DNA from 3 places in the Streptomyces sp. NBC_01233 genome. Region 1 is predicted to be linked to each of the others. Evidence: riboswitches for the same ligand, from Rfam matches in the RefSeq annotation. Region 1 holds a riboswitch; each other region holds the start of a gene.

The links. A riboswitch is a leader RNA that binds a small molecule or an ion and turns the genes downstream of it on or off. The one in region 1 is predicted to bind cobalamin.
Region 2: another riboswitch for cobalamin. It lies ahead of OG332_RS29125 (ribonucleoside-diphosphate reductase subunit alpha); the one in region 1 lies ahead of OG332_RS38490 (ABC transporter substrate-binding protein).
Region 3: another riboswitch for cobalamin. It lies ahead of metE (5-methyltetrahydropteroyltriglutamate--homocysteine S-methyltransferase); the one in region 1 lies ahead of OG332_RS38490 (ABC transporter substrate-binding protein).

What each region holds. Positions count from the first base shown of each region.
Region 1 covers NZ_CP108514.1:8,224,595-8,235,052, forward strand. Annotated here, with positions in the region: gene OG332_RS38480 (ABC transporter ATP-binding protein) at 1-312, opposite strand, end outside; gene OG332_RS38485 (FecCD family ABC transporter permease) at 282-1,376, opposite strand; gene OG332_RS38490 (ABC transporter substrate-binding protein) at 1,400-2,389, opposite strand; cobalamin riboswitch at 2,760-2,986, opposite strand; gene OG332_RS38495 (hypothetical protein) at 3,290-3,475, shown strand; gene OG332_RS38500 (P-loop NTPase fold protein) at 3,535-6,285, opposite strand; gene OG332_RS38505 (hypothetical protein) at 6,359-7,840, opposite strand; gene OG332_RS38510 (agmatine deiminase family protein) at 7,936-9,087, opposite strand; gene OG332_RS38515 (TetR/AcrR family transcriptional regulator) at 9,271-9,891, opposite strand; gene OG332_RS38520 (hypothetical protein) at 10,003-10,458, shown strand, end outside.
Region 2 covers NZ_CP108514.1:6,069,703-6,080,160, forward strand. Annotated here, with positions in the region: partial or broken gene OG332_RS29090 (HD-GYP domain-containing protein) at 1-776, shown strand, start outside; gene OG332_RS29095 (HD-GYP domain-containing protein) at 1,007-2,269, shown strand; gene OG332_RS29100 (tetratricopeptide repeat protein) at 2,390-3,391, shown strand; gene def (peptide deformylase) at 3,474-4,109, shown strand; gene OG332_RS29110 (helix-turn-helix domain-containing protein) at 4,122-5,087, opposite strand; gene OG332_RS29115 (hypothetical protein) at 5,169-5,393, shown strand; gene OG332_RS29120 (ribonucleotide-diphosphate reductase subunit beta) at 5,513-6,529, opposite strand; gene OG332_RS29125 (ribonucleoside-diphosphate reductase subunit alpha) at 6,529-8,916, opposite strand; cobalamin riboswitch at 9,062-9,193, opposite strand; gene OG332_RS29130 (GNAT family N-acetyltransferase) at 9,235-9,732, opposite strand; gene OG332_RS29135 (YbdD/YjiX family protein) at 9,799-10,047, opposite strand; gene OG332_RS29140 (carbon starvation CstA family protein) at 10,044-10,458, opposite strand, start outside.
Region 3 covers NZ_CP108514.1:8,121,269-8,131,726, reverse strand. Annotated here, with positions in the region: gene OG332_RS38115 (hypothetical protein) at 1-2,268, opposite strand, end outside; gene OG332_RS38110 (galactose-binding domain-containing protein) at 2,520-4,586, shown strand; gene OG332_RS38105 (TetR/AcrR family transcriptional regulator) at 4,726-5,400, shown strand; gene metE (5-methyltetrahydropteroyltriglutamate--homocysteine S-methyltransferase) at 5,419-7,743, opposite strand; cobalamin riboswitch at 7,918-8,143, opposite strand; gene OG332_RS38095 (FAD-dependent oxidoreductase) at 8,256-9,971, opposite strand; gene OG332_RS38090 (SchA/CurD-like domain-containing protein) at 10,074-10,458, shown strand, end outside.

The DNA.
Region 1 (10,458 bases):
GGACGTCTCCTGCAGTACGGCCGCGAGGCGTTGGGCGAGACGTTTGCCCGGCATGCGCCAGACGTCCTCGCCGTCGAGGAGGACCCGGCCCGACGTGGGCCGCACCGCCCGGTAGAAGGTGCGCAGCAGGGTGGACTTGCCGGCGCCGTTGGGGCCGACCAGGCCCACGACCTCGCCGGGCGCCACGTGCAGGGACGCCTGGTGGACCAGCGCCTTGCCGTTCACCAGGACGCTGACGTCCTCGGCGCGGAGGGAACCGGGCTCTCCGGTCGGTCGGTTGGTCACCGGGCAGCCTTCCGTCGCATCAGCCAGAGGAAGAAGGGGCCGCCGACGAGGGCGGTGAGGATGCCCACGGGTACCTCTTCCGGGCTCATGAGCGTGCGCGCGGCCAGATCGGCCGAGATCAGGAACGCCGCCCCCAGGAGGACCGCGGCGGGCAGCGCGCGACGGTGGTCGGCGCCCACGAGCAGCCGCACCACGTGCGGCATGATCAGCCCGACGAAGCCGATCTGCCCGCTCACCGCGACGATCGTGCCGATCATCAGGGCCACCAGCGTGAACAGGGCGCCGCGGAACCGGTGCACGTCCAGACCGAGGGCCGCGGCGGCCTCCTCCCCGGCCAGCAGGAGGTTGAGCGGACGGCAGACGCCGAGGAGGACGGCCGTCCCGAGCAGGACCGCGCCCACCGGGATCCACACCGTCGTCCAGGTGGTGCCGGCCAGTCCGCCGAGCATCCAGCGCAGTGCGGACTGGGTCTTGTGCGGGTCGTTCGAGGTGACGATCAGGAAGCTGGCCAGCGCCGACAGCACCTCGGCCGTGGCCACACCCGCCAGGACCAGCCGCACCGTCGTCATCCGCCCGCCGGAGCGGGCCAGGAAGTAGACGGCGACCAAGGCGGCCAGGGCCCCGCAGAACGCGGCCACCGGCAGGGTGAACAGCCCGAACACCGTCAGGTTCAGGACCAGGATGAGCACCGCGCCGACCGACGCGCCCGAGGACACGCCCAGCAGCATCGGATCGGCCAGCGGATTGCGGACCAGCGCCTGCAGCGCCATTCCGGCCACCGACAGGCCCGCGCCGACCACCCCGGCCAGCAGTACCCGGGGCAGGCGGACGTCCATGACGATCGTCTCGCGCACCGGGGTCCACGTCGGCTCGGCGAGGGACGGGTGCACGCGGTGCAGCAGGATGCCCCACACCTGGTCGGCCGGGACGCTGATCGAGCCGGCCGCGATGCCGGCGGTGGCGGCGCCGACCACCAGCACGCCCAGGAGGGCCAGCACCACGGCGTACGGGATCCCGGGGCGCCGCGCGGGGTCGGGCCGGTCTTCCTCGCGAAGGCCGGGCCGGACCTCCTCGCGAGGGCCCGCCCCCACGGGTGTCGAGGCCTTCGCCCCGGTCACCGGACGAGGCCCGGGTGGAGCTGACGCGCCAGCGACTCGACGGCCGACGGCACCCGCACACCGACCACGGTGGAAGACAGCGGCAGGACCGCGAACCGCTGGTTCTTGATCGCGGGCACGTCCTTCAGCGCCGGATGGGCGAGCAGGAACTTCTTCTTGTCCTCGACGGACCGGTCGCCGTAGTCGTAGATGACGATGGCCTCGGGAGCCCGCTGCGCCACCTGCTCGAACGAGACGTCGCCGAAGGCCTTGTCCAGGTCGGCGAAGAGGTTCACCCCGCCGGCCCGCCGGATCATCTCGTTGCCGATGCCCTTGCCGCCCGCGGTGAAGGCCGTCTTGTCGCCGCTGTCGTACACGAAGAGCTTGACCGGGGCGGCGCCGGTGAGCCCGGTCTCGACCTTGCCGAGGGTGGCGTGCAGCTGCCCCAACCGCTCCTCGGCCCGCTCGGGAACACCGAAGATCTTGGCGACCGTGCGGATCTCCTCGTCCACGGCGGCCACGTCCACCGGGCCGGTGGGGCACTCCTCGGTGTTGAGGCGGGTGTTGATCCCGGCCTTGGTGAAGGCGGCCCGGCTGCGTCCCTCCTTCTCGTCGAAGGTGGAGGTCCACCCGCCGTAGACGAAGTCGGGCTCGGCCTCCAGGAGTGCCTCGAAGGACGGGTACTCCTTGGAGAGGACCTTCACGCTGTCGTAGGCGGCCTGGTACTCGGGGAGGATCCTGTCGTCGAGATAGCCCGTCCCCACCATCGACTTCTCCAGGCCGAGCGCCAGCATCACCTCGGTCGCGTGCTGGTTCAGGGATACCGCGCGCTGCGGCGGGCGCTGATAGGTGCTCGTCACGCCGCAGTTGGTGACCGTGACCGGAAAGCCCTCGGCGGTCGTGCCCGGCGAGGGTGTGGCAAAGGGCGTGGTGCCGCCTGCGCAGCCGGATGCCAGCAGGGCGACGGCGAGTGCGGACAGCACGGCTCTCGGGTGGTTGCGGGGCATGGGTGGTCCTCTCACCGCGGATGGATCGGATGTTCTTCACGCCCTGTCGGGGCGCAGGGCGCAGGAGCACACGGGCGCACGGGGCCGGGCGGGGTGAATCGCGCTGCGGCTCGCGGGGACGGCAAGGCGACGTCCCCGTACGGCCGGTCACGGCGCCTGGGGGCGGGGCGTTTCACGGGGCGGGCAGGCGGCCCCGCGCCTACGAGGGGATCGGCCCCGGGACGTCGACGTCGACGGGGACGTCGGGGAAGCCGGTGTCGTGCTCAACGCACCCAGCGGTGGTGACGGTCTGGTCGGCCACGTCAACTCTCCTTCGCGAGTCGCGGCAGAAAGGCCCCGGGCAGGCGTGCCTCGGGACCCCGCACGACGCTTCGTCATGCGGGCAGTGGCAGGTCTTCGGACTCGCGGGCGCGCCTGCCGGTCTCCCGGCGGGCTCCTACTGGCCGTCGCTTCCCAGGACCGGTTCCGGTCCCAGTGCGTATGACGGCGGTCGTTCCCACTCACCGCTGCGGGGCAGTCCCGGATTCCCACCGGGTTCCCTCTTGCGACGCACCCCGTCCGGCTGACGGGGGCGAACCAGCTGCGCTCACAGCCTACCCGCGAGGCCGGCACCCCCGGTCAGGCCGCCCTCGCACGCCCCGGGCCGACCGGGGGCGGGACGCCCTACCGCAACCAGGCCGGAAGCCGCAACTCCGCCTCCAGCCCGCCCTCTCAAAGGGCATACTCCTCACGCGTGTTCGGACCCACCGCACACCTCTCGACCGGCCCGCCGTCCTGGCCGAGGGGTGCGCGGGCTTTCACGTCCCGTGGTCTCGGGGGACGGTCCGGACCACTTCGCCCACGTCGTACGGAAAGAGGACGGGCACGCACCGAGGCCCCGCGGCGTGCCCGGACACCTCCATGTACGACCTGCTTCGCGCTTCGCTGCCCGAATTCCTCGGCAGCCTCGGCGCCGCCCTCTTCCTCGCCCTCTGCGGCTGGGTCGTCTCGTTGTTCCGGCACCGCACCGCCGGACCCCCGCCTGCAACCCCGGCCGGAGTTCAGGAGGTGGACCGGTCGGAGACCGGCGTGCTCTCCGAGGAGTAGGGAGGACGCAGACGGGCTGGAAGGGTTTCCGGACGGCCTCGTGCCTCGTGCCTCGTCCCTCAGGCCGCCGGCCGTGGGTGGCGGGGGCAGTCGGGGCTGCGGGCGGGTGGGACCGTCGGCGGCAGGCCGGCGGCCGGGCCGTCCGCGAGCCGCCACGCGGTTCGGATGGAGCCGATCAGCTGTCGCGCGCTGTACGGGGACACCTCCAGCTCCTGACGGGCCTGGCCCAGGAGGTCCAGGTCCCCTTCCGGGCCTCGTGACGCGGCCTCGTCCCGGCGGCGGGCCAGGTCACCCGCGCCGAAGATGTCGAGCAGGGTCAGGGAGAACAGGACGTACGCCGACGCCTCGTCGATGAGATTCCGGGCCACGTCCGGAATCTCAGCAGCCGCTTCCTCGCCCAGGTGTCGGTGGAGATCGTGGAAGGCCACGTGTTCCAGGGCCCGCCGGAGCTCGGGGGAGACGCAGGGACAGCCGGCTCGCAGATGGCCCGTCAGGTTCCGGAACGCGATGAGGAGCGCGCTGGTTCGTGACGTCCACTGTTGCTTGCTCAGGAGCGTGCGGAAGCCCGCGAGCGTGTCGGCGAGCTCTTCGAGGATCAACTGGCTTGAGATGTCCGTGAGTTCGATGAGCTGGGTCTTGGACGTGATCTCGTCCAGGCGCAGGCCGTAGCGGATCAGGTCCCTGGGTATTCCGCCCGAGAGGGCGTGCGTGAGCACCTTGTAGGGCTCGGAGAGACCGGACGCCCGGCGCCCGAGGATCTTCTTGGACTCCTCCAGCGTGCACGGCAGGACGTGCACGATGTCGTCCAGCGAGCTGTCGGTGACGCCGCGGTGCGGGAGCCCCCGGCGTACGAACGAGGCGCCGACGTCCTCCGCGACGGAGATCAGGCAGTGGACGTGGGGCACGCCCAGGATGGCCTTGATCTCGTTCAGGAACGCGAGCGCCTCGGTGTCCGAGCCCAGCCGGTCCAGCTCGTCGATCGCGATCACGACCCGCTCCCCCTGCCGGTGCTGTTCGGCGGCGATGTCCGTGAGCAGGTCACGGAAGTCGGAGACCAGCTCGGGGAAGTTCGGCGGCAGGGTCGACAGCGAGGCCGTCTGCGTGGTGAGGAGCTGAGGAGCACCCGCGGTGACCGCGGAGGACGCCGTCTGCATGGTCTGCAGCCGGTACAGCTCGTCGCGGCAGGCGGTCACGAGGGGCGGTGTCGGGTCCGGAGGGGTCCAGGAGCCCGCCTTGACCAGCAGCAGTCCCGCGAGAACGCAGGCGAGCCGGAGGGGGTTCTCGGGGTCGGTCGCGACCGCCAGCGGTGTGGGCCGGGTGAGGAGCAGCGCGAGCGAGACGAGGAGCACCCCGAGCGCGATCCGGCTGCGGCCGACGGTGGCGACGAGTACACGCCCCCGGAACTCCCACGGCTGTTCGGGCGCCAGATTCGCCACTGCGGCCAGCGCCACGAGCAGCAGCAGGAGGCTCTCCGGGTCTTCGCCGATGTTCCCCACGACGCTCCGGACACCGGTGTCGAAGAACAGCGAGACGAACGCGGCCAGGCCCAGCAGCCCGCCGATCGCGACCACCCCGTATCGGCCACCCCGGAGGAGGTCCGCCCACCGGCTCCACCGCCGCAGGCTCCACAGGGCGACGCCGGCGAGGACGACGAGAACGGCCGTCCCGATCCGCTCGCCCCGCCAGACGTCCCCCACCACGTCGGCCGCCCGGTGTCCGTACTCCGCCGCGTGCGCACGCAAGGGACGTTCGTACCGGGTCGCGAGGGAGCGCGTGCTCGCGGCCAGGCCGAGGACGACGAGCGCACCCGCCGTGATCCCGAAGGCCAGCAGGGTGAGCGCGTTGCGCAGGGCCGGGAACAGCCGGCGCGCCGCCCTGCGGAAGGTCGAGAGCCGGATGAACGCGGGAGGGACGTAGCCGTGATGGATGAGGTACCTCTCGCACGTCCTGACGTAGAGGGACAGCAGGAAGTCGTACGGGGAGTAGGTGGCCGGTGCCTGCACGACGACAGCGAACTCGGCGTCGTTCGCGCAGGTTTCCAGGAGCGTCGACTTGCCCACGCCCCGGGAACCGCTGACCGCGATGGTCCCGCCGCTCTCCAGTTGGGTGATCTTGCGAGCGAGGCTCCGGGCCGCCGGGCTGTCGATCACGTACTGCGGATTGCGCGGGGAGCGCAGGCCGTCGTAGCTGTCGGCGAGGAGCAGCGAGTCGGGGTCCTCACCGAGCAGCGCTTCCACCACACGGGCGACCAGGGGGCGCACTCCGTTCTCCTGGAGGTCCCGGCTCCAGGCGGCTTCGGCCCATGCGGTCCTCCTGCTCAAGAGGAGGAGGACCGGTCTCAGACGCCATTCCCGGAGGTTCAGCAGGACGCTCATGCGCCACACCGGGTGCCGCCACACCGCGGTGGCGGTCAGGAGCGGGATCACGGCGCCGGCGAGGGCCGTGGCCCACGACGCGAAGATGAGGAACAGGAGCGTCAGCAGGGTGGTCGAGCAGAGCACCACGGTGGCCGGATGCGTCCCGTTGCGCAGGTAGTCGAGCCGTCGACGAAGCCGTTCCCTCTCTTCGAGCTGGGAACGGAAGCGCTCCTGGGTGTCCCGGCAGGGGTCGACGGCCCGTGCGACGTTGGCCTCGGTGAGCATGGCCGCACGGGTGCTTTCGGCGGTCGCCTGCGGGCGGACGCGCAGGCGCCGTGCGGCGGCGGGCTCGGCCACGCAGGCGTCCACCGCGGCCAGGTACACCTCTGCTTCCTGCTCCAGGGCGAAGAAGTCGGCGACCTGCCATGCGGGGCGCGGGCGGGGTCGGGGCATGGACGCATGGCCTTTCGGGAGGGGCGCCGGTCAGCACGGCCGGGGTGGGATGGGCGGGGTGGGGACGGGCCGGTCAGGACGAGTTGCGCGCGCGTACGAGCTCCCGCCGAGAGATGCGCGTGCCCTGCTTGTGCTTGATCCGGAACAACTCTCCGAGTCCGGGTTCGTCCTTCGAGTCGTCGTCGTACGTGACGGCGTGGGCGCCCCCGTCGTCGAGCAGCCGCCCGACGCACTCGGCGAGCCACGTGGGACCCGAGCCGTTGTATCCCCAGGACAGCCCGGGGGCGTCCATGGCGGGGGCCGGGTACAGCACGCCGTCACCGGTGCGCACCCAGATCGGTTCGTCGAGGATGACCTCTTTGAGGACGGAGCCGGCGGGAAGGCGCTTGGGGGCTCGTCCGATGTAGGTGATCTCCCGGGCGTCACGGGATCGGTACCTCCCCTTGACGGCGACCACGGGGCTTCCGGTCGCCGGATCGACGAAGGTGCCCACGGTGTCGTAGTCCTCCTCCCACACCCGATGGAGTGCGGTCGGCGGCACGGCACGCAGCCGGTTGATCCACTCGGCCGCGGATCGGGTGACCTTCGTCCGCGTCAAGTGGAACGTGCCGCCGTACGGAAGGTCCTCGGCGCCGCTCCACCCACTGACCTGTTCCAGACACTCCACCGCCAGGTCGTCGGTGCGTGCGCAGAGCTCGGCGAGTCCGGCGCCGACGACGTCGTCCGTCGCGAGCTGCGCGAGGCCGGGATCAGCGGTGTCCGGCACGGCCGGGAACACCATCGAGTCCATCGCCGACCGCTCCCAGGCGCGGAGGCGCTCCATCTCCCCGGTGGCGCTGTCCGCGGCCGAGGCCCGGATCCGGTGGCCGATGGTGAAACAGGCGTGCCGGAGCGTGGAGCCTTCGGGCTCTTGCCGCGCCAGCGCGTAGAGCGGCTCCCAGGAGGGGAAGGTGATCACCTCCACCGGCCGGGGCTCGTCTCCGGGCCGCCACGCGGTCAGGTGCTCCTCGCGGCGCAGCGAGCGCGGCCACCACGGGACGCGGGTCCCCACATGGGCGGCCAGCTGGGCCCAGGACGGGGCATAGACGAGTTCGGGCCGGTCCCGGTCCACGGCCCGCAGCCCGGGCCCGTCGAGGTCGTAGGCGTAATCGACGACGACGAAGGTGTCGGCGTCGTCGTGGACGCCGAGGAGCTCGCTCCCCGCGGCGCCGATGCCGTGCAGGGGATAGACGACGGCGACCACGCCCGCGTGCGTCCGCCACAAGCCTGCGAAGAGATCGCTGTCAACGGCCGTGTCGTCCTCGGGAGTCCGGTACGAACCGCCGAGGTAGCGGGGTTCTACCGGAGGCGCCGGGCGCAGCAGGACGGGACCCTTGCCCGCGAGGCCGGGATGCTCGGTGGCGAGCCACCGGCCGAAATTGCGCCCGGACCACATCGTCTCGCCGCCGGTGTATGCGGGATTGATGGGGGCGATCATGCCGGTCGCGATGCGTGACCAGACCGCCTCCGACAGGCGGAACACGTCCTTCAGCTCCGCCGCGGTGAGCTTCTCCAATGCGCCCCTCCTCCATGCCCCCTTGAAGCTCTCCATCATGGGGGAGGGGTCTGACAACGGTTGCCGCGGGCCTGTCGTTCTCCTCGGTCCCGTGGTCAGGCGGCGGGCTTCCCGGGCTGGTCGTGGGTCGAGCAGTGGATGCCGCCGCCGCCCGAGGCGATCGTGTCGATCGCGACCGGCACGACGTCCCGCTCGGGGAAGTGCTCCTGCAGGATCCCGCGGGCCTTGTCGTCGGCCTTGCGGTCGCCGAACTTGGGCATGAAGACGGCGTCGTTGGCGATGTAGAAGTTGGCGTAGGTCGACACGAAGTCGTCGCCCTCGCCCGTGATCCTGTTCAGGTCGGGCTGCGGCAGGTCGATGACGTCGAAGCGCCGCCCGCGTGCGTCCGTCGCCTTCGACAGGACGGACTTGGCCTGGTCGGCGGAGCGTGACCAGGAGTCCGCCGGGGTGCTGGGGTGCGCGCGGTCCAGCAGGACCACACCGGGCGCGGTGAAGCGCACCAGGCTGTCGACGTGGGCGTCGGTGATGTCCTCACCGCGCACGCCGGCCAGCCACACCACCGTCTCGACGCCCAGGGTCTGCTTGAGCTCGGCCTCGATCGTGTCGCGGTTCTTGCCCCGGTTGCGGTTGTCGTTGACGATCGAGCTCTCGGTGATCAGCAGGGTGCCCTCGCCGTCGGGCTCGAAGGAACCTCCCTCGGCGACGAGCGGCGCCTCGGCCCGGGGGATCCCGTACTTCTGGAGCAGGGCGCGAGCGACCATCCCGTCGTTCTCGTGCTCCTGCTTGTTGCCCCAGCCGTTGAAGTTGAAGTCGACGCCGACGACCTTTCCGCCTTCCTCGACGAAGACGGGAACGGTGTCGCGGGCCCACAGGTCGTCCACGGCGAGCGGGATCACCTCGACCTGTGATCCGCAGGCCCGCTGGGCCGCGTCCGCCTGATCGGGCCGGGCCATCATGACGACCGCCTCGTACTCCCCGACGGCCCGCGCGATCCGCGCGATGTCCTCGCGTACGTAGGGCAGGTCTCCCTCCCAGACCGACGACAGGTCCGGCCAGGACATGAAGGTGCGGGTGTGGCTCTCCCACTCGGCGCCGAGACGCCGCTTGCCGCCCGTCGTGGCGGGCTGGGAGGAGCCGACGGGGGCTCCGGTCGCCGAGGGACCACAGGCCGACGCGCCCGCGACGACGGCGCCGATTCCGGCGAGGGTGCGAAGGACGGTCCGACGGGTGGGGGGCAGGAAGGACACGGGGAACTCCGATCGTGGACTGGCGGAAGCGGCGCATCCGGCCAGGGCGGGCGCGAAAGAGTGACGTAGGACGACAAACCGGGCCCTATGGGCAAGAGTGCGCGCGCCGCGCCGCGAACGGCCGCTCGGCACGGTGGGTGATGCGGCCTCGTGGCGCCACTGTCCCACTGACTGGAAATTCAGTCAATTCACAGACGGTGTGGAACCCAGCCGGCCTGTTTCCACTCCGATCGCCTCGCGCAGCAGTCCGCGGGCGTGCCCGACGGGGAGCAGGCCGCTGAGCCAGCGGACGCTCAGCCCCTCCAGCAGGGCGGTCAGCCGCTCCGCGGCGGCCGTGACGGCGCCGGGCGGCGCGGCCGGGCACAGCTCGGCGAGGTGGCCCGCGACCTCCGCCGCCCAGGCCGCGCCCGCCGCGGCGAGTTCGTCCCGGAGCTCCGGATCGAAGACCGAGTGGGCCCGCAGCTCTCCCCAGGCCGTACTGTTCTCGCGCACCTCGGGCAGGTCCTGGAACGCCGGCAGCAGGGTCTGCTCCAGGAGTTGCCGCGGGCCGGACGGATGCGCCGCGGCCTGGCTGTTCTCCGTCGCGGCCCGGCCGTTCTCCGTCGCGGTGTAGCGGTCCGCCCGGTCCCCGATGAAGGCCAGGGCGTGCCGCAGGATGCCGGGCCGGTCCTTGAAGTGGTAGTAGATCAGGGCGGTGGACACGCCGGCCTCGGCCGCCAGGTCCGCCACCCGCAACCCCCGGACGCCCTGGCGCGCGATGACCCGCGCGGCGCCCGTGAGGATTGCTCGTCTGCGGTCGGTCACTGTGTGATCCCTCCTGGCCGTGTGCGTCTCGCATTGTCACACATTGACTGAAAGTTTAGTTAGCGGCACGATGCGCGCAGGTCATTGCCGCAACGTCGAAAGAGCCACCGCATGCCCGAGCAGCCAGGGGGCCCCGATGGGGGACCCACCGTCGGATCGACCCCGCCCGTCGACGCCGGGTCGGCACCTCCCGCCGCCGGGGGGACGACGCCGCCCACCGGCCCCGCCTATCTGCCCGGCTATGCGAAGTCCCAGCTCACCGCCCCCGACTCCGGCTACGAGTTCGATCTGAGGGCGGGCAGGGTGGTCCCGGCCGAGACGGTCACCTGGTACCTGGCCCGCGACGGTCATGCCTTCCTGCCGTCCGAGGAGTCGGACGCCTTCGTCGCCGAGGGCAGTGCACCGACCCCGGCAGACTGCGTGCGGGGCATCGAGTCGCGTCCTGCCGCCACGCTGCCGTTCGGCGCGCTCGCGAACGCGCGGCCGTTCTGCGTGCGCAGTCCGGACCGGAACGAGATCGCCATCGTGCGGCTGGTCGCTGCGCCCGCCGACGGCTCGGTCACGATC
Region 2 (10,458 bases), 2.2 Mb from region 1:
GGCGCAGCCCGTACGGGCTTCCGGCAGCACTGCTCGTCCTGCTGCCGATGTACGTCTCCTGCTGGGTCTTCGCCCAGTACCACCGCGAGCGGGCCGCCCACCGGGCCACCATCCGCGCCCTCGTCCAGGCCGTCGACATCAAGGACCGCTACACCCGCGGCCACAGCGAACGGGTCGGCCAGGCCTCCGCGCTGATCGCCCGCGAGCTGGGCATGGCAGACGACCGGATGGAGGTCGTGCGGACCGCCGGGATCCTCCACGACGTCGGCAAACTGGGCGTCCCCACCCGGCTGCTGCGCAAGGACGGGCCGCTCACCCCGGAGGAACGCCGGATCATCGAGCTGCACCCCGAGTACGGGCACGAGATGGTGCGCGGCATCGGCTTCCTCGGCGAGGCCCGGTCCGCGATCCTGCACCACCACGAGCGGGTCGACGGCTCCGGCTACCCGTACGGGCTGACCGGCGAGCAGATCCCGGTACTGGCCCGGGTGGTGGCGGTGGCCGACGCCTTCGACGCGATGACCTCGACCCGCTCCTACAGCCGGGCCCGGCCGGTGCCGGTGGCCCTGGCCGAGCTGGACCGGTGTGCGGGGGCCCACTTCGACCCGGCGATGGTGCGGGCCCTGGCGGGCGCCATTCGCCGGCACGGATGGCACCCGGTGGTCACCTCGGACGAGGACCTCCAGGTGATCAGCGCAAACGCTCCCGCCGGGGTCGCGGGTGCCGGCACGCCGGGGCCGGGGCCGTCGGTACCGCCGGGCCAGGGCCAGGGCCCGGCCGTGCCGGCTCCGCCTGCCGACAGGGTCCGGGCGGCTCCCGGCCCGGCCGAGGGGAACGGCGGCCCCCTTGCCGAGGGTGCCCGCACGGCCCGATCGGCCGCGCGGACCGCGCTGCGCGCCCTGCCCGCGCAGGACGCGGCCCGCGCCGGGGGCGATAACCCCGGGAGCAAGGCTCCGCCCGCCGCCGGACGGCCCCGTCGCGACGCGGACGGCGCCGGGGCGGGCGGATGAGGGGCGCGGCCGTGTGGACGGTGCGGGGAGCCGCGGCCGTGCTCACCGTCGTCGCCCTCGGGCACACCCTGTGGAACGGTGTCGTCGAGCCCGGTGCCGCCCTGGCGTTCGGCGCGCTGATCGCCGTCGGCGAGCTCGCCCGCCGGGACCGGCGGGACGGCTCCGTCGACCGGCTGCCCGCGCCGCTCGGCTCCGCCGGGGCACTCGCCTACGCCCTGCTCGGCCAGAACGCGGGCCAGCCCACCTGCCACGGGGCGCTCCAGATCGTCGCGGTCGTCGTCGCGGCGGCCCTCGCCGGGATCGTCCCGCACATCGCCCGGGGCCGCGGCCCGGCCCTCGACCACCTGTCCCGCCGGGTGCTGACCGTCGGCTTCGCCGCCGTCTGTTTCCAGCCGCTCTACAACTCCGGCCGACTGGAGGAACGGGTGGGCCAGGGCCCGTACCTCGTCGTCTTCCTGCTCTGCCTCCTCGGCCTCACCGCCCTGTGCGACGCCGTCCTCGCGGCCGCGCTGGCCGGGGCCCGCACCGACTGGCCGTACGGCCCCCTGCTGCGCGCCGAGCTGCGCGCCCAGCTCGGCGTCGGCGCGGCGATCTGCGCCACCGGGGTCGTGATGGCGCTCGGTGCGGCCGTCGCGGGCCTGTGGGCCGTACCCGTCTTCAGCGTGCCCCTGCTGCTGACCCAGCTGTCCTTCCACCGGATCACCGCGGTCCGCACCACCTACCGCCAGACCATCACCTCCCTGGCCCGCGCCACCGAGATCGCCGGCTACACCCGGCCCGGCCACGCCCGCCGGGTCGCCGCCCTGAGCTGCGCCGTCGGCCGGGAGCTGGGTCTGTCGGAGCGGGAGCTCACGGTGCTGGAGTACGCCGCCCTGATGCACGACATCGGCCAGCTCTCGCTCGTCGACCCGGTCCCGGACGGGGCCACCGCCGGGCTGCCCGCCGCCGAGGCCCGCCGGATCGCCGGGCTGGGCGGGGAGGTGGCCCGGCAGACCGGGGTGCCGGCCGAGGTCGCCGTGGTGGTGGAGCGGCAGGCGGACCCGTACCGGCAGCAGCCCGTGCTGGCCCGCATCGTGCGTACGGTGAACGCGTACGACGACCTGGGCGGCGGGAGCCGTCACCCGGGCGGCTCACTGGCCGCCCTGGAGCAGCTCCGCCTGGGCACCGGGCACGATTACCAGCCGGAGGTCGTGGAGTGTCTGGCGAGGGTTCTGGCCAGGGGTGGACGTGACAGAGTTGTTCCTGTCCGACCGGGATAACCCATGGGTAATGAGCGGCCGTCCGAGTGGGCATGGTTGGATGCCAGTAAGAGTGTCCGCAAGGCTGCACCGTTGTCCCCCAGCCACCGCTGGGAGGGTGCCCCCAGGCAGGCGGGAATCGTGAGGATCTTCGGGAAGGTACGGCATCGGCCCTCCGCCTCGTGGCGGCAGGCCACCGACCGCGCGTTCACGCTGATCGGTGACGGGCGGTACGAGGACGCGGGCGCGCTCCTGACCAGAGCCGCGGATCTGGAGCCCTGGCTGTCCGAGTCCTGGTTCAATCTGGCCCTGCTGCACAAGTTCCGGCACGACTGGGAGCAGGCACGGTCCGCGGGACTGCGCGCCGTGGCCCTGCTGGACCGCGAGACCGGCGCCCCGGACTGGTGGAACGTCGGCATCGCCGCGACCGCGCTGCAGGACTGGCCGCTGGCCCGGCGCGCCTGGCAGGCGTACGGGCTGAAGGTGCCCGGCGACGCGCACGGTGCGGGCGGCAAGGGCAGTGGCGAACCGGTCGGCATGGAGCTCGGCAGCGCCGCCGTGCGGCTCTCGCCGGAGGGCGAGGCCGAGGTGGTCTGGGGCCGCCGGCTGGATCCGGCCCGGCTGGAGGTCCTGTCGATCCCGCTGCCCTCCTCGGGGCGGCGCTGGGGCGAGGTCGTGCTCCACGACGGGGTCCCGCACGGAGAGCGGGTCACCGCGGCCGGTCCCTCGTACCCCGTCTTCGACGAGATCGAGCTGTGGGCGCCGTCGCCGGTGCCGACCTGGGTGGTGCTGCTGGAGGCGGCCACCGAAGCGGACCGCGACGCGCTGGAGCAGCTGGCCTCGGACGCGGGCTTCGCCGCCGAGGACTGGTCCTCGTCGGTGCGGCTGCTGTGCCGGACCTGCTCGGAGAGCGAGATGCCCAGCGACGAGGGCGACGGCGAGCACCTGGATCCGCACGACCACAGCGAGCCGGGCCACCCCGGACCGCTGGGGCACCGTACGGCCGGCTCCGGCTCCCTGTGGGTGCCCGAGCGTGAATGCGGTATCGCGGCGCCGGCCGGACTGGTGCGCGGACTGCTCGACGGCTGGGTCGCGGACAGCCCGGGCACCCGTGAGTGGCGGGATCTCGAAGAAGTCTGCTGAGCCGGGCCGTAGGCTGTACGGGCACATCGGTGGCCATTGGCGACCACCGGTGACTTGGACTTACGGAAGGCGTACGGCGGACATGTCGCAGCAGGAGAACGAGGTTGTCGAGGTCGTGAACGACGGGTACGTAGTGGACACGGAGGACTGTGCGGAGCGCGAGCTCGCCCACCGTGAGCGCGGCACCGCCCGCCCGATCACCGTCGTCGGCAACCCGGTCCTGCACAGCGAGTGCAAGGACGTCACCGAGTTCGGCGACGAGCTGGCGCAGCTGATCGACGACATGTTCGCCAGCCAGAAGGCCGCCGAGGGCGTGGGCCTCGCCGCGAACCAGATCGGCGTGGACGCGAAGGTCTTCGTCTACGACTGCCCGGACGACGACGGTGTGCGGCACACCGGTGTCGTCGTCAACCCGAAGCTCGTCGAGCTGCCCGCGGGCACCCGGGTGCTGGACGACTCGAACGAGGGCTGCCTGTCGGTCCCGACGGCGTACGCCTCTCTCGCCCGCCCGGACTACGCCGAGGTCGAGGGCCAGGACGCCCAGGGCAACCCGATCAAGGTGCGGGGCACCGGCTACTTCGCCCGCTGCCTCCAGCACGAGACCGACCACCTGTACGGCTACCTCTACATCGACCGCCTCTCGAAGCGGGACCGCAAGGACGCCCTGCGGCAGATGGAAGAGGGCACCCCACGCTACGAGACCGTCCCGAACGCGTAGCCCCTCGGCCGGCTAGGCGGCCTGCGGGCCCCGGAAGGCGCGCCGGAAGGAATTCGGCGTGGTGCCCAGGGTCCGCAGGAAGTGGTGGCGCAGGGCGGCCGCGTTGCCGAAGCCGGCGCGGCCGGCGATCGAGTCCACCGTCTCGTCGGTCGACTCCAGCAGTTCCTGGGCCAGCAGGACCCGCTGCCGCAGCACCCACTTGTACGGGGTGGTGCCGGTCTCCTGGAGGAAGCGGCGGGCAAAGGTGCGCGGTGACATGTGTGCGCGCTCCGCGAGCTGCTCGACGGTGATCTCCTCCTCCAGGTGGCGGGCCATCCACTCGATCACCTCGCCCACGGTGTCGCAGGAGGTGCGCGGCAGCGGCCGCTCGATGTACTGGGCCTGCCCGCCGTCCCGGTGGGGCGGTACGACCATCCGCCGCGCGATGGTGTTGGCCACCTCGGCCCCGTGCTCCTGGCGGACGAGGTGCAGGCAGGCGTCGATGCCGGAGGCGGTGCCGGCGGACGTGATGACCGGTCCCGCGTCGACGTAGAGCACGTCCGGGTCGACCAGCGCCCGCGGGAAGCGCCGGGCCAGGGTCGCGGCGTGCATCCAGTGCGTGGTGCAGTGCCGGCCGTCCAGCAGCCCCGCCGCCCCGAGCACGTACGCGCCGCTGCACACGCTGACCACCCGCGCCCCCCGGTCCACCCCGCGGCGCAGCGCCTCCAGGAGCGGTTGCGGGAACGTACGGTCGCCCGCGTCGCGGAAGGCGGGCACGCAGATCAGGTCGGCGCTCTCCAGCCGCTCCAGCCCGTGTTCGGGGGAGACCGTGAAGCCGGTGCCGGACATGGCCAGGGGGCCTTCCTGCGCCGCGCACACGGCGAAGTCGTACACCGGCAGTCCGTGATCGCTGCGGTCGATTCCGAAGACTTCGCAGAAGATCCCGAACTCGAAGGGGGCGATCTCGTCGAGGAGGGCCACGGCCACGTTGGTCAGCATGCCTCCAGTGTGGCAGTAATTCGCTCTTTCATGACAGTCCTGCCACTGTGCGAGTTTTCCCCGCAGGAGGACAGTGGACTTATGAACACGTTCCTGAGCTACCTCACCGTCCTTGCCGTCGCCGCGCTGGTGCTCGCCCCCAGCCTGTACGGGCTCCTGCGCGACCGTCGGATCGACCGGCAACTGCGGGCCGTCGAGACCCGGCTCGTGTGGCTGCCGCGCCAGAAGGCGGGCGGCCTGCCGCCCACCGTCCGCCGGCCCCGCACCCGGCATGCCGGGATGCACTGGGGCCCCGTCGCCCACTGAGCCGGGGCGACCGTGCACACGGGCAGCCGGACCATCGGGCGCCGCAAACGCGAGAAGCCGGGACGCGGTGGTGTACCGCATCCCGGCTTCGCGGCGTTACCGCGTCCCGACCGGGGACCCTAGAAGTCCTCGTCCAGGTCGACCGTGCCCTCGACCGCGACCTGGTAGGCCGACGGACGGCGCTCGAAGAAGTTGGTCAGCTCCTGGACGCCCTGCAGCTCCATGAAGGAGAACGGGTTCTGCGAGCCGTACACCGGTGCGAAGCCGAGGCGGACCAGACGCTGGTCCGCGACGCACTCCAGGTACTCGCGCATCGACTCGGTGTTCATGCCCGGCAGACCGTCGCCGCACAGGTCGCGGCCGAACTGCAGCTCCGCCTCCACGGCCTCCTTGAGCATGTCGGTGACCTGCTGCTGGAGGGCGTCGTCGAAGAGCTCCGGCTCCTCCTTGCGGACCGTGTCCACGACCTCGAAGGCGAAGTTCATGTGCATGGTCTCGTCACGGAACACCCAGTTGGTGCCGGTGGCCAGGCCGTGCAGCAGGCCGCGCGAGCGGAACCAGTACACGTACGCGAAGGCGCCGTAGAAGAACAGGCCCTCGATGCACGCGGCGAAGCAGATTAGGTTCAGCAGGAAGCGGCGGCGGTCGGCCTTCGTCTCCAGCCGGTCCAGCTTCTCGACCTCGTTGATCCACTTGAAGCAGAACTGGGCCTTCTCGCGGATCGAGGGGATCTCCTCGACCGCGTCGAACGCGGCCGCCCGGTCGTCCGGATCGGGCAGGTAGGTGTCGAGCAGCGTCAGGTAGAACTGGACGTGCACGGCCTCTTCGAACAGCTGGCGCGACAGGTACAGGCGCGCCTCCGGGGAGTTGATGTGCTTGTAGAGCGTCAGCACCAGGTTGTTCGAGACGATCGAGTCACCCGTCGCGAAGAACGCGACCAGGCGGCCGATCATGTGCTGCTCGGCCGGCGTCAGCTTCGCGAGGTCCGCGACGTCCGAGTGGAGGTCGACCTCCTCCACGGTCCACGTGTTCTTGATCGCGTCCCGGTAGCGCTCGTAGAAGTCCGGGTAGCGCATCGGGCGGAGCGTGAGCTCGAAGCCCGGGTCCAGGAGGTTCTTCTTGTCGGTGGAGCTCATTACTGGCAGGCCTCGCAGGACTCGGGGTTCTCAAGGGAGCAGGCCAGAGCGTCGGCGTCGACGGCCTGCGGGAGCGGGGTGGCGGCGGCCGGGACGGCGGACGCGGACGCGGCGCGGGCGATCTTCGTCGCGGGGCGCGAGCGCAGGTAGTACGTGGTCTTCAGACCCTGCTTCCAGGCGTACGCGTACATCGAGCTGAGCTTGCCGATGGTGGGCGTCTCCAGGAACAGGTTCAGCGACTGCGACTGGTCCAGGAACGGCGTACGGGCCGCCGCCATGTCGATCAGGCCGCGCTGCGGGATCTCCCACGCCGTGCGGTACAGCTCGCGGACCTCCGCCGGGATCCAGCCGAAGCCCTGGACCGAGCCGGAGGAGTCGCGCAGCGCCTCGCGGGTCTGGGCGTCCCACACGCCGAGCGCCTTCAGCTCCTCCACCAGGTAGCCGTTCACCTGGAGGAACTCACCGCTGAGCGTCTCGCGCTTGAAGAGGTTGGAGACCTGCGGCTCGATGCACTCGTACACGCCGGCGATCGACGCGATGGTGGCCGTCGGGGCGATGGCGAGGAGCAGGGAGTTGCGCATGCCGCTCTCGGCGACGCGGGCGCGCAGCGCGTCCCAGCGCTCCGGCCAGTTCAGCTCCACGTCGTAGTGGTCCGGGTGCAGGACGCCGCGAGCGGTGCGGGTCTGCTCCCAGGCCGGCAGCGGGCCGCTGCGCTCGGCCAGGTCGCACGAGGCCTCGTACGCCGCGAGCATGATGCGCTCGGAGAGCTTGGTGGAGAGGGCCTTCGCCTCGGGGGAGTCGAAGGGGAGCTTCAGCTTGAAGAAGACGTCCTGGAGGCCCATCGCGCCCAGGCCCACCGGGCGCCAGCGGGCGTTGGAACGGCCGGCCTGCTCGGTCGGGTAGAAGTTGATGTCCACCACGCGGTCGAGGAAGGTCACGGCGGTGCGGACGGTTTCGTCCATCCGCTCCCAGTCGATCTCCCCGTCGACGACGAAGGCGCCGAGGTTGACCGAGCCGAGGTTGCAGACGGCCGTCTCGCCGTCGTTGGTGACCTCGATGATCTCGGTGCACAGGTTCGAGGAGTGCACGACCGTGCCCGGCTCGGCGGTCTGGTTCGCCGTGCGGTTGGAGGCGTCCTTGAAGGTCATCCAGCCCTGGCCGGTCTGCGCGAGGGTGCGCATCATCCGGCCGTACAGGTCGCGGGCGGGCATGGTCTTGCGGGCCAGGCCCTCCGCCTCGGCCTTGCGGTAGGCGGCGTCGAACTCGTCGCCCCACAGGTCGACCAGCTCGGGCACGTCGGCCGGGGAGAACAGCGACCACTCTGCGTCCGAGTTCACGCGGCGCATGAACTCGTCCGGGACCCAGTGGGCGAGGTTCAGGTTGTGCGTACGGCGCTGGTCCTCGCCGGTGTTGTCGCGGAGCTCCAGGAACTCCTCGATGTCCGCGTGCCAGGTCTCCAGGTAGACGGCGGCGGCGCCCTTGCGGCGGCCGCCCTGGTTCACGGCGGCGACGGAGGCGTCGAGGGTCTTCAGGAACGGCACGATGCCGTTGGAGTGGCCGTTGGTGCCGCGGATCAGGGAACCGCGGGCGCGGATGCGGGAGTAGGACAGGCCGATGCCGCCCGCGTGCTTCGACAGGCGCGCCACCTGGTGGTAGCGGTCGTAGATCGAGTCGAGCTCGTCCAGCGGGGAGTCCAGCAGGTAGCAGGAGGACATCTGCGGGTGCCGGGTGCCGGAGTTGAAGAGGGTGGGGGAGGAGGGCAGGTAGTCGAGGCGGCTCATCAGCCGGTACAGCGAGGCCACTTCCTCGACGGCCTGGACGCTCTCGTCCGCGGCGAGGCCACAGGCCACGCGCAGCATGAAGTACTGCGGGGTCTCGATGACCTGACGGGTGATCGGGTGCCGCAGCAGGTAGCGGCTGTGCAGGGTGCGCAGGCCGAAGAAGCCGAAGCGGTCGTCGGCGCCCTCGGCGAGGGTGTGCTCGACCAGCGCGTCCAGCCGGTTCGCGTGCGTGCGCACGAACTCGGCGGTGCGGTCGGCGATGAGGCCCTCGCGGTGGCCGACCTCGACCGAGGCCGAGAAGGAGGTGGAGCCCTGGCTCGCGGCCTCGTCGCGCACGGCCAGCGTCAGCAGCCGGGCGGCGAGCTTCGAGTACGCGGGGTCCTCGGAGATCAGACCGGCGGCGGCCTCGGTGGCGAGACCGCGCAGTTCGGCCTCGTCGGCGGCGGAGCTGCGGCCGCGGAGCGCGGCGGCGGCGACGCGCCCGGGGTCGGTGTCGGGGAGGTCCGCCGTAAGTTCGGTGAGGGTACGCAGCAGCGTGGCCCCCGGGCCCTCGGTGTTGTCGCCAGAAACGGACTCGGCGCGCGGTGCGGAAGGCGCGATGGTCACGGCGGGAGCTCTCCCTCGCTCGGCCCGGTCATCGGCGGAGCGGGGCGCGAGCGGGCGCATGCGGGCGTGGCAGCAACGCGTACACACCGCATGGCGTCCACCGGCCCAACCGCGAGGCCCGGACGTGTCGGCACCCGGTTCGGTCGAGCCGGGCGCGCTGTCGGCAGGTCATCGGACTTGGTGTCCGGTAGGCGGACACTTCATACCGTTGCGGGACAGTTCCGGATTCACACCGAATTCCCCTGCGGCGACAGCAGCCTTGAGCATACATGTGGGGGCGGCCGTCTGCGGCAACCCCCACATGTAGTGTCGGCGTGGCTACAGGTTGAGCCGATACGCGAGGAGTGTCAGGCCCGGGATCGGCGCCCAGTCCCGCTCGGGAACGCGTACGAAGCCCAGTCGCGCGTAGATCCGGTGGGCGCCGGTCATGCTGTGCTGGGTGGAGAGCACCATGCCGGACACGCCCTCGATCGCCCGCGCCCGCTCGATGCACGCCCGCACCAGAGCCTCGCCGGCGCCCCGGCCGCGCCCCTCGCGGGCCACGGCGAGCATCCGGAACTCGGCCTCGTCCGGGCCGGCGATGTCGGCGAGCGGGCTCCCGGGTGCGGCGAAGGTCACGCCGCCCAGGATCAGCCCGTCCCGCTCGGCGACGAGCACCTCGGCCAGGGCGGCCCGGCCGGCCACGTCGCGCAGCACGTTCAGGTAGCCGTCGTCCTCGTTGAAGTCCAGGTGCCCGTCGGCGAGGTAGGCCTGGGCGGTGATCTCGCCCAGTTCCGCGTACTCGGCAGGCTGCACAGGCCTGATCGTGATGTCCATGCGGTCGAGTGTGCCGGAGGCGCGCGAAGGGCCCCGCCGGGTTTCGGCGGGGCCCTCCGGTGTGACTCAGCAGCAGCGGAAGCCCTTGCGGGGGTCCGCCTCGCGCGCGTCCGTGCGCGCGCGTTCGAAGTCCCGGCGGGTCGGGACCGCCGCGTCCGGGTCGTGGGAGCGGGCGTGGGCGACGTACCGGTCGTACGCCGCCTCCCCGGAGAACTCCCGTACGTAGTACCGGGCCCGGGCCAGCGCGCCGCGCAGCCGCGGGAGGCCGCGGGGGCCGCCCGTGAGGCGGCTGAAGCCGCTCGTGGGGCCGCTCATGAGGACAGTGTCTCCTTGACCCGCCCGCCGCCCGAGTCGAGGCCCGCCGCGGCGAGCTCCGCCCGCTCCTCGGCGGTCGGGATCAGCCCGGCCGGGGCGACGATCTTCGACTCGGTCCACGGGACCTCGGTGAGGCTCACCGACTCCGGCTTGCGGACGGCCTTCAGGCAGGTGCGGGCCGCGTCCAGCAGCACGATGATGATCAGCAGGGCGAAGAGGGCCGACAGCACCCCGTCCACCGTGGCGTTGGTGACCACGGTGTGCATCTCGTCCATGTTCTTCGCGGGCTTGAGCACCTTCCCGGCGTCGATGCCCTCCTGGTAGGTGCTGCGCTGCGCGAAGAAGCCGATCTTCGGATTGTCGGAGAAGATCTTCTGGTAGCTGGCGGTGAGCGTCACGGCCACGTCCCAC
Region 3 (10,458 bases), 100 kb from region 1:
GTGGTCGGGCGCGTGGTCGCGGTGCCGGGTGCGGAACAGCACCCGGGTCCCGACCAGCCCGTCCCGGCTGCCCAGCGGGGAGCCGTCCAGACCGTCGGGCAGCGGCGCCAGCTGCAGCGCTTCCGCGGCCAGGCTCATACCGGTCTCGGACGGCTCCGCGGCCGGATCGGCACTCGCGGGGCGGCCCGGGAAGTCCGGCAGCGGGGTCGCCCCCTGCCGCTCCCCGGTGACCGGGTCCACCACCTCCCACGGCCGCCGCACGAAGACGGCGTTGGTCCAGATCCGGGAGCCGTCGCCGAGCAGCAGCTCGTCCCCGTCGATGCCTTCGGTGCCGCCCGGTCGCAGCACGCGCGTGCCGCCGTGCCGCCCGCCCCCGTCGGCGGTCTCGAACTGGAAGCCGTAGGCCCCGTCCAGGCTGCCGGCGAACGGCACCAGGCCGCTCACCTGGTCCGGCGTGAACGGCTCCTCGGGACGGCCGGCCCAGACGGCGGTGTCGCAGTGGCAGGGGCTCTTCTTGAGGGTCCAGCTCACCAGGAAGGAACCGCCCACGTAGTGGACGGCGTACATGGTCGCCCCGTCCGGGACCGTGAAGCGGCAGGAGCCCCGCACCCCGTCCGGGGCGACGGCGACCGCCCGGTCGCGCCCGAACACCGTCAGCACCGGCCAGGTGGAGGTCACCCCGGCCACCCCGGCCACGCCCGTGGCCTCCGGCGGCGTCCCGTCCGTTCCCCCGGATCCGGCGTCCGCGGCCTCTGGCCCGGTGTCCGCCGTCCCGGTCGCGGTCCCGGCGTCCGCCGCGAACTGCGCGTACACCGACTCCAGGTCCGGCCAGGCCAGTTCCTCGGGCAGGCCGGCCGCCAGCGAGCGCCGTAGCGCGCCCGCGGCGCCGGCCCCCGCGAGCGCGTCGGCGATCCCGTCGAGCGCCGTCACCGTCGGCCGGTCCAGCAGGGTCTCCAGCTCGGCCACGGCCTCCTCGGCCCCCGCCATGCCGCCGCCCGCGACCGTGTCGACGAGTTTGCCGACCCGCCCGGCCACCTCGTGGGCGATGCCCCCGTTGCCCGGCAGCAGCGTCACCGCGGACCCGGGCCGGCGGCCGTGCGCCGCCGACCAGTGGGGCGTCAGACCCGCGTGTACGGTCCCCTCCAGACGCGGGCCGAACACCGGGTCGGCGGCCAGTGCGACGAGGTCCCGCCGGGACCCCTCGCCCCAGAAGCGCATCCGCGTCTGCGGACCCGGGTCGACGACCGCGACCCCGGCCGCCAGGCAGGCGTCCAGCACGTCCGCGTCGAAGCCCTGGTAGTGGTGCCGGGTGGTGTGCACCGTCACCGGGTCGCCCGCCACCCGCAGCCGTGGCCCCAACCGGCCCACGAGGTCGAGGAATTCCGCCGGGAGCGGCTGGCGGGCGACGCCGCCGCCGGACTGGGCCGCGTACTGGTACATGCGGACGAAGTTCCCGACCCAGTGGTGCAGTCCGCCCTCCGGCACCACCCGTCCGGCCTCCATCGCCTCCGCCACGCCGCAGCCGATCAGCATCCGCAGCCACGCCCCGCCGTCGGTCACCCCGTCCGGGAAGACCTCCACCAGCCCGGCCGCGACCGTGTCCGCCGGCCGATGGGCCGTCAGGACCTGCTCCGCGGCGGTCAGCAGCGCGTCCGGCACCGACTTCTTCCGGGTGACCGACAGGATCGCGCCCACCAGCCGCGCGACCTCCTCGTCCCCGTGCCCGGCCGCCTTCGCGGACGCCCGTACGCGGCGCACCAGATCCGCCGGCAGGTCCGCGGGCGAGCCCGCCCACGCCGTCAGGAACGCGTCCAGGGCCGCGTGCGCCGCCGCCGGCTCCAACGTCTCGGCGAGGAACCGCTGGTGAGCCCCGAACTCCTTGGCCGGCATGGCCCCGCCCGTGGCGAACAGCAGCGCGTTGGCCCGGCGGTAGCCCGGGTCCACCGGCAGTCCGTGCCGGGCCTCGGCCTCCCGTGCCGCTGCGTAGGCCCGCCCGCCGGGCCGGCTCCCGTATCCGATCAACCGGTGTCCCACGGCGTCCCAGAACCACGGCAGGTGCGCCGGCGGCAGCCGTCGCGCCCGCGCCGCCATCGTGTCGACGAACCGGCCGGGCTTGGTCCGCGAGCGGCCCAGTTCGGAGCGCATGTCCTCGACCAGGGCGCGCGCGGTCCCGGCCGCGTCCGGGTCGTGGGCGGCGACCCAGTCGGCGTAGGTGGTCGAGACGTGGGTACCCGCGGTGGGCAGCAGGGCAGCGGACGAAGCGATCATGCCTGGGATCGTCGCATGCCCCACCGACACCGCCGGCACCACGGCCCGGGATCCGATCCGGCCGGACTGACGAGCCATCAGGTCATCTGTCCCGGACTCTTGACTCTGCTGCCGCCAGTGGCGATTCTCGACCCACCGCTTGTGCGGGCCATGACAAACAAGCCACAGCCGTGCCATACGGCCGTGGCCGTCGTGCCCCCGGGCGGTTCCGGCTCCTCGACCGCGCCATCCACTGACCGAAGACGTGAGTGATGACCATTTCCCGACACACGCACCACAGGCGTAGGCCCCTCGCGGTCCTGTCATTGCTCCTCGCCGTGGTGGCCATGGTGCTCGGCCCCGTGCCCAGTTCCTCCGCCGCCGACCCCGGCTGGTGGAACCCGGTCGCCCGGCCCGCACCCGACTCCGAGATCAACGTCACCGGCGAACCCTTCAAGGGGACCGACTCCCAGGGACGCGTCCGGGGCTTCGTCGACGCGCACGACCACCTGATGTCCAACGAGGGCTTCGGCGGCCGTCTCATCTGCGGCAAGCCGTTCTCCGAGCAGGGGGTGGCCGACGCGCTCAAGGACTGCCCCGAGCACTACCCCGACGGCACGCTCGCCATCTTCGACTTCATCACCAAGGGCGGCGACGGCAAGCACGACCCGGACGGCTGGCCGACCTTCAAGGACTGGCCCGCCCACGACTCGCTGACCCACCAGCAGAACTACTACGCCTGGGTCGAACGCGCCTGGCGCGGCGGCCAGCGGGTGCTCGTCAACGACCTCGTCACCAACGGCGTCATCTGCTCGGTCTACTTCTTCAAGGACCGCGGCTGCGACGAGATGACCGCCATCCGCCTGGAGGCGCAGAAGACGTACGACATGCAGGCGTACATCGACAAGATGTACGGCGGCCCGGGCAAGGGCTGGTTCCGGATCGTCACCGACTCCGCGCAGGCCCGCGACGTCGTCAAGCAGGGCAAGCTGGCCGTCGTCCTCGGGGTCGAGACCTCCGAGCCGTTCGGCTGCAAGCAGATCCTGGACATCGCGCAGTGCAGCAAGGAGGACATCGACCGCGGCCTGGACGAGCTGCACAGGCTGGGCGTGCGCAGCATGTTCCTGTGCCACAAGTTCGACAACGCCCTGTGCGGGGTCCGCTTCGACCAGGGCGCGCTCGGCACGGCGATCAACGTGGGCCAGTTCCTGTCCACCGGCACCTTCTGGCAGACGGAGAAGTGCAAGGGCCCGCAGCACGACAACCCCATCGGTCTCGCGGCTGCGCCCGAGGCGCAGAAGCAGCTCCCGGCGGGCGTGGCGGTCCCCTCGTACGCGGCGGACGCTCAGTGCAACACCCGCGGTCTCACCGATCTCGGCGAGTACGCGGTGCGCGGCATGATGAAACGCAAGATGATGCTGGAGATCGACCACATGGGGGTCAAGGCCGCGGGCCGGGCCTTCGACATCCTCGAATCCGAGTCGTACCCCGGCGTGATCTCCTCGCACAGCTGGATGGACCTCGACTGGACGGAGCGGGTGTACCGGCTCGGCGGCTTCGTCGCCCAGTACATGGGCGGCTCCGAGGCCTTCAGTGCGGAGGCCAAGCGCACGGATGCGCTGCGCGAGAAGTACAAGGTCGGCTACGGCTACGGCACCGACATGAACGGCGTCGGAGGCTGGCCCGGCCCCCGCGGCGCGGACACCCCGAACCCGGTCCGCTACCCCTTCCGCAGCACCGACGGCGGCTCCGTGATCGACAAGCAGACCACGGGCGTGCGCACCTGGGACCTCAACACCGACGGTGCCTCGCACTACGGCCTGGTCCCGGACTGGATCGAGGACATCCGGATCACCGGCGGCCAGGACGTGGTGGACGACCTGTTCCGGGGCGCCGAGTCCTACCTCACCACCTGGGGTTCGTCCGAGAAGCACAAGGCCGGGGTGAACCTCGCCGCGGGCGCCGCCGCCTCGGCCAGCTCGTCCGAGTGGAACCCGTTCATCAGCTACGCGCCCTCGCGGGCCGTGGACGGGAACACGGGCACCCGCTGGGCGAGCGACTGGAGCGACGACCAGTGGCTCCAGATCGACCTCGGGACACCGGGCCTGGTCAAGCGCGTCACCCTCGACTGGGAACGCGCCCACGGCACGTCGTACCGGATCGAGCTCTCGGGCGACGGCACGAACTGGCAGTCCGCGTGGTCCACGACCACCGGTGACGGCGGGCTGGACACGGCGCAGTTCGCCGGCACCCCGGCCCGGTACGTACGCGTCCACGGACTGCAGCGCGGCACCCAGTGGGGGTACTCGCTCCACGAGGTCGGCGTCTACAGCAGCTGACGCCGCCCGGGCGGTGTCCGGGGCCGGGGCCGGCCGGATCCTCACCGATCCGGCCGGCCCCGGCCGCCTTCCCGCCGCCGCACGGCACCGCCCCGTATCCCACAGCACGGCACAGCAGCACGAACCGAAGGGATCGCCCATGGCACGGATGCCGTCGGCCGACCGGCGCCGGCAGCTGACCGAGGCCGCCATCCGCGCGATGACCCGCGACGGGGTCGCCCGGACGACGACCCGGTCGATCTCCGCCGAGGCGGGCGTGTCACTGAGCGTCTTCCACTACTGCTTCGACTCCAAGCAGGCCCTGCTCGAATCCGTCATGGCGGCGATCACCGAGCACAGCATCACCGTGGTGAAGGAGGCGATCCAGCCGAAGGCCACCCTCCGCGAGACCGTCCGGGCCGGCTTCCAGGCGTACTGGGACCACGTGTCCGCCCACCCCGGCGAGCACATGCTCACGTACGAACTCACGCAGTACGCCCTGCGCCGGCCCGGTTTCGAGCACCTGGCGCGACGCCAGTACCGGCTGTACGCCGACACCTACACCGAGCTCATCGAACAGCTCCGTCACCACATGGGCTTCGAACTCCGCGTCCCCGTGACCGTACTCGCCCGCTATCTCGCCGCCATGACGGACGGGCTGACGCTCAACCACCTCGTGCTCGGCGACGAGAAGATCTCCACGGACATCCTCGACACGATCACCGACCACGTGGCGGGCCTCGTCGGGGACGACTGCGCCGGCGGCTTCGGCGACCACGGCGACGGGGCCCGGCCGCCCGTCGGGGAGCGCGTCGCACCCCCGCGCTCCGACTGAGGCGGCCGGGTCCCCGGATCAGGCTCCGTCGGCGGTGACCTCGGCGCGGACCTGGCGGGCGGCCTCGACCAGGTTCTCCAGGGAGGCCCTGGTCTCCGGCCAGCCCCGGGTCTTCAGGCCGCAGTCGGGGTTGACCCACAGCCGTTCGGCCGGGATGGCCGCCAGGCCCTTGCGGAGCAGCGCCGACGCCTCGGCCACCGAGGGGATCCGCGGCGAGTGGATGTCCCAGACGCCGGGTCCGACCTCGCGCGGGTAGTCGGCGCCCGCGAGCTCGTCGGCGACCTGCATGTGCGAACGGGCCGCTTCCAGGCTGATGACGTCGGCGTCGAGGGCCTCGATCGCGTCGACGATGTCGCCGAACTCGGCGTAGCACATGTGCGTGTGGATCTGGGTGTCCGGACGGACCCCGGCGGTGGTGAGCCGGAAGGACTCGGTGGCCCACGCCAGGTAGCCGGCGTGGTCGGCGGCGCGCAGCGGGAGGGTCTCCCGCAGCGCCGGTTCGTCCACCTGGATGACGGAGGTGCCCGCCGCCTCCAGGCCGTTCACCTCGTCGCGCAGGGCCAGCGCGACCTGGCGGGCGGTGTCGCCGAGCGGCTGGTCATCGCGGACGAAGGACCAGGCGAGCATGGTGACGGGGCCGGTGAGCATGCCCTTGACGGGGCGGCCGGTCTGCGCTTGCGCGTACGTGGTCCAGCGCACGGTCATCGGGTCGGGGCGCAAGATGTCGCCGGCCAGGACGGGCGGGCGGACGTAGCGGGTGCCGTAGGACAGGACCCAGCCGTGCTGGGTGGCGAGGTAGCCGGTGAGCTGCTCGGCGAAGTACTGGACCATGTCGTTGCGCTCGGGCTCGCCGTGCACGAGGACGTCGATGCCGGCCTTCTCCTGGAAGGCCACGACCTCCCGGATCTCGGCCTCGATGCGGTCCTCGTAGCCCGCCGTGTCGATGCGGCCGGCCCGCAGGTCGGCGCGGGCCACGCGCAGTTCGTCGGTCTGCGGGAACGATCCGATGGTCGTCGTGGGCAGCAGCGGCAGGCCCAGCCGGGCGTGCTGCGCGGTCGCGCGCTCCTCGTACGGCTGGGAGCGGCGGCCGTCCGCGTCCGTGACCGCCGCGGTCCGGGCGCGCACGGCGGGGTCGCGGGTGACGGCGGAGTTGGCGCGGGAGGCCAGGTCGGCCCGGTTGGCGGCGAGTTCGGCCGCGATCGCGTCGGTGCCTCGGGCGAGGCCGCGGGCGAGCGCGGCGATCTCCGCGGTCTTCTGCCGGGCGAAGGCGAGCCAGCGCCGGACCTGCGGGTCGACGTCCCGCTCGACGGTGGCGTCCAGCGGGACGTGGAGCAGGGAGCAGGAGGCTGCCACGTCGACCCGGTCGGCGAGCCCCAGGAGGGTGCCGAGGGTGGACAGGGACTTCTCGAAGTCGTTGATCCAGATGTTGCGGCCGTTGACGACGCCGGCGACGAGGCGCTTGCCGGGCAGCCCGCCGACGGCGGCGAGGTCGGCGAGGTTCGCGGCGGCGGCGTCGGTGAAGTCCAGGGCGAGCCCGTCGACGGGGGCCTTGGCCAGCACCGGCAGGGCCTCGCCGAGCCGGTCGAAGTACGAGGCCACGAGCAGCTTCGGCCGGTCGCCCGGGGCGCCGAGCCCGCGGTACGCGCGGGCGGCGGCGTTCAGTTCGGCGGGGGTGCGGTCCTGCACGAGGGCGGGCTCGTCCAGCTGCACCCACTCGGCTCCGGCCGCGCGCAGTTCGGCCAGGACCCGGGCGTACACGGGCAGCAGGCGGTCGAGCAGGGTCAGGGGCTCGAAGTCGGCGGCGACACCGGGGGCGGGCTTGGCCAGCAGGAGGTACGTCACCGGCCCGACCAGCACCGGGCGGGCGGTGTGGCCGAGCGCCAGCGCCTCTTCGAGCTCGGCGACCTGCTTCGAGGAGTCCGCCGTGAACACGGTGTCCGGGCCGAGTTCGGGCACCAGGTAGTGGTAGTTGGTGTCGAACCACTTGGTCATCTCCAGCGGCGCCACGTCCTGGGTACCGCGCGCCATGGCGAAGTAGCCGTCGAGGGCGTCGGTCCGCACGGCGGCGCTGTGGCGTTCGGGGACGGCGCCGACCATCACGCTGGTGTCCAGCACGTGGTCGTAGTACGAGAAGTCGCCGGTCGGCACTTCGGTGATGCCGGCGTCGGCCAGCTGCTGCCAGTTGGTCCGGCGCAGGTCGCGGGCGGTCTCCCGGAGGGCGACGGCGGTGACGCGGCCCTTCCAGTAGCCCTCGACGGCCTTCTTCAGTTCGCGGCTGCCGCCCTGGCGGGGATAGCCGTACACGGTGGCCTGTACTGCCGCGGCTGCGGACTCGGTGGTCACGGAACTCTCCTTCGCGAGCGTGTCTCCATGGACCCGGTGACGGGCCTGGGCTGCGAAGGGGTGCCGGAACGGGCGGACCGCCGGATGCGCGTACGCCTGAGGTACGCGCCGGAAACGATCCGCCTGAAGCACGCCGACCCGCCCACGAGGTCACCGGGAAACCGGGCGCGGTCGTTCGCGCTCGGGCAACGGGCAGGTCTTCGGACTCGCGGGCGCGCCTGCCGGTCTCCCGGCGGGCTCCTACTGGCCGTCGCTTCCCAGGACCGGTACCGGTCCCAGTGCGTATGACGGCGGTCGTTCCCACTCACCGCTGCGGGGCAGTCCCGGATTCCCACCGGGTTCCCTCTTACGACGCACCCCGTCCGGCTGACGGGGGCGAACCAGCTGCCCTGCCAGAGTAGATGGCGTTCGTCGTCAACGGACAGGGTTGTCCAGTATCCGGATGGCGCGGCGAGACCGGGACACGGAGGATCCCCGCGCCGCCGGGGCGGCGCGGGGATCCGGGGGGAAGGTCAGTACCGGTCCAGCAGAGTGGTCAGGACCTTGTAGAGGACCGATTCCTCATCAGCCACGGCCCCCTCCGCCCTCCAGGCCACGAAGCCGTCCGGGCGGACGAGGACCGCCCCGGCCTCGGTCGTGCCGTGCGCCTCGGCCCAGTCGCCGCCGCTCGAAGGGATCAGGTCGGCCTCCGGTCCGTCGCCGATGGCGTAGGCGTCCAGGCGCACGTTCATCCGTTTGGCCACGGATCCCGCCGCCCCGCTCCACGGCGTGCCCTCGGAGCTGAGCAGGACGAAGGACCGCTCGTAGAGGTCCAGGGTGGACTTCGGCTGCTCCTCCCCCGGGGCGCGGAGCCACATGTGCGGCGCGCGCGTGCCCGGTTCGCCGCACAGACGCATCCGTTCGGGCACGACCGGCTGGTCGGGGTCGGTGCCCAGGACCGCGCCCTGGTTGTAGCGGTAGCCCATGGCCACGGACAGGACGCCGCCCTGCCGTCCGCCCCCGCCCGGGGCGGGCTCGGGCTGGGCCTCGGGGACGGTCTCGGGGTCGGGCTCGTACCCCGGGTGGCTGTGCTCGGCGGACCGGGCCGAGGCGCGCTCGCTCGTCGCCCGCGCCACCGGAAGCCGCTCGGCCTCGTAGGTCTCCAGCAGCCCGGGGCCGGCCGCGCCGTCCAGTACGGCTGCGAGCTTCCAGGCCAGGTTGTGCGCGTCCTGGATACCGGTGTTGGAGCCGAACGCCCCGGTGGGCGACATCTCGTGGGCGGAGTCACCAGCCAGGAAGACCCGGCCGGCCGCGTACCGCTGCGCGACCCGCTCGGCCGCGTGCCACGGGGCCTTCCCGGTGATCTCGACGTCCAGGTCGGGTGCGCCCACGGCCCGGCGGATGTGCTCGACGCAGCGCTCGTCGGTGAAGTCCTCCAGGGTCTCGCCGCGGTCGGGGTGCCACGGCGCGTGGAAGACCCACCGCTCGCTGTTGTCCACCGGCAGCAGGGCCCCGTCGGCGTCGGGCTTGGTCAGGTAGCACACGATGAAACGCCGATCGCCGACCACGTCCGCGAGCTTGCGGGACCGGAAGGTGACGCTCACGTTGTGGAAGAGGTCGCCGGGACCGCTCTGGCCGATCCGCAGCCCTTCCCGCACCGGGCTGCGCGGCCCGTCGGCGGCGACGAGGTAGTCCGCGCGCACCGTGCTGTGCTCCCCGGTGTCGCGGTTCTTCACGATGGCGGTCACACCGCCCGGGTCCTGTTCGAAGGAGAGGAGCTCGGTGGAGAACCGCAGGTCGGCCCCGAGCCCGGGGGTCACGGACATCAGTACCGGCTCGATGTCGTTCTGGCTGCACAGGCACCATGCCGACGGGCTGAAGCGGGCGAGTGCGCCCCCCGGGTCGATCTGCTCGAACAGCCACTCCTGGTCTTCACCGGTCAGGGAGCCGCCTTGCAGGATGCCGTGGTTGTCCGCCAGGACCGAGGCCGCCTCGCGGATCCGGTCCTCGACACAGGCGACGCGGAACAACTCCATGGTCCGTACGTTGATACCGCGTCCTCGCGGGTGCATCGAGGTACCCGCGTGCTTCTCGACCAGCATGTGGCTGATGCCGTGCCGGCCGAGGAAGAGCGAGGTGCACAGGCCCACCAGCGAGCCGCCCACGATGAGGACAGGGACGCGGTGGTCGACGTTTTCCTTCATGGCTCTTCCATGCCCTGTGCGAGGGCGCTTCCCTCGCTCGTTCACCCGGTTGGTTCTCTCCTCTCGCGCCGGGGGGATTACGGGACAACGATCGGTTCGGGTGGCGCCGCCCCGTGGCGACCGTGTGGTCTCGAAGGAGTGTGAACGATGACAACCTTGTCGGAACGGATATCCCAGTCCGCCTTCGACGACTCGAGGCTTCGGGTCGTGCTGCTGCTGGATCTGTACGACGGTGCGCAGAACCAGTTCCTGGAGGTTTACGAGCATCTCCGCAAGCAGGTGTCCTCCGTCCCCGGACACATCAGCGACGAGCTGTGCCAGTCGATCGAGAACCCCTCCCAGTGGCTCATCACCAGTGAGTGGGAGAGCGCACCGCGGTTCCTGGCCTGGGTCAACAGCGAGGAGCACGTCGCGTCGGTGCAGCCGCTCCACGGCTGCGTACGGGACACGCGCTCGCTGCGTTTCAGCGTGCTGCGGGTGACCGGCAAGGACTCCGTCCCCGCCGCCTCCCTCTCCCCCTCGTCCGCCGGCT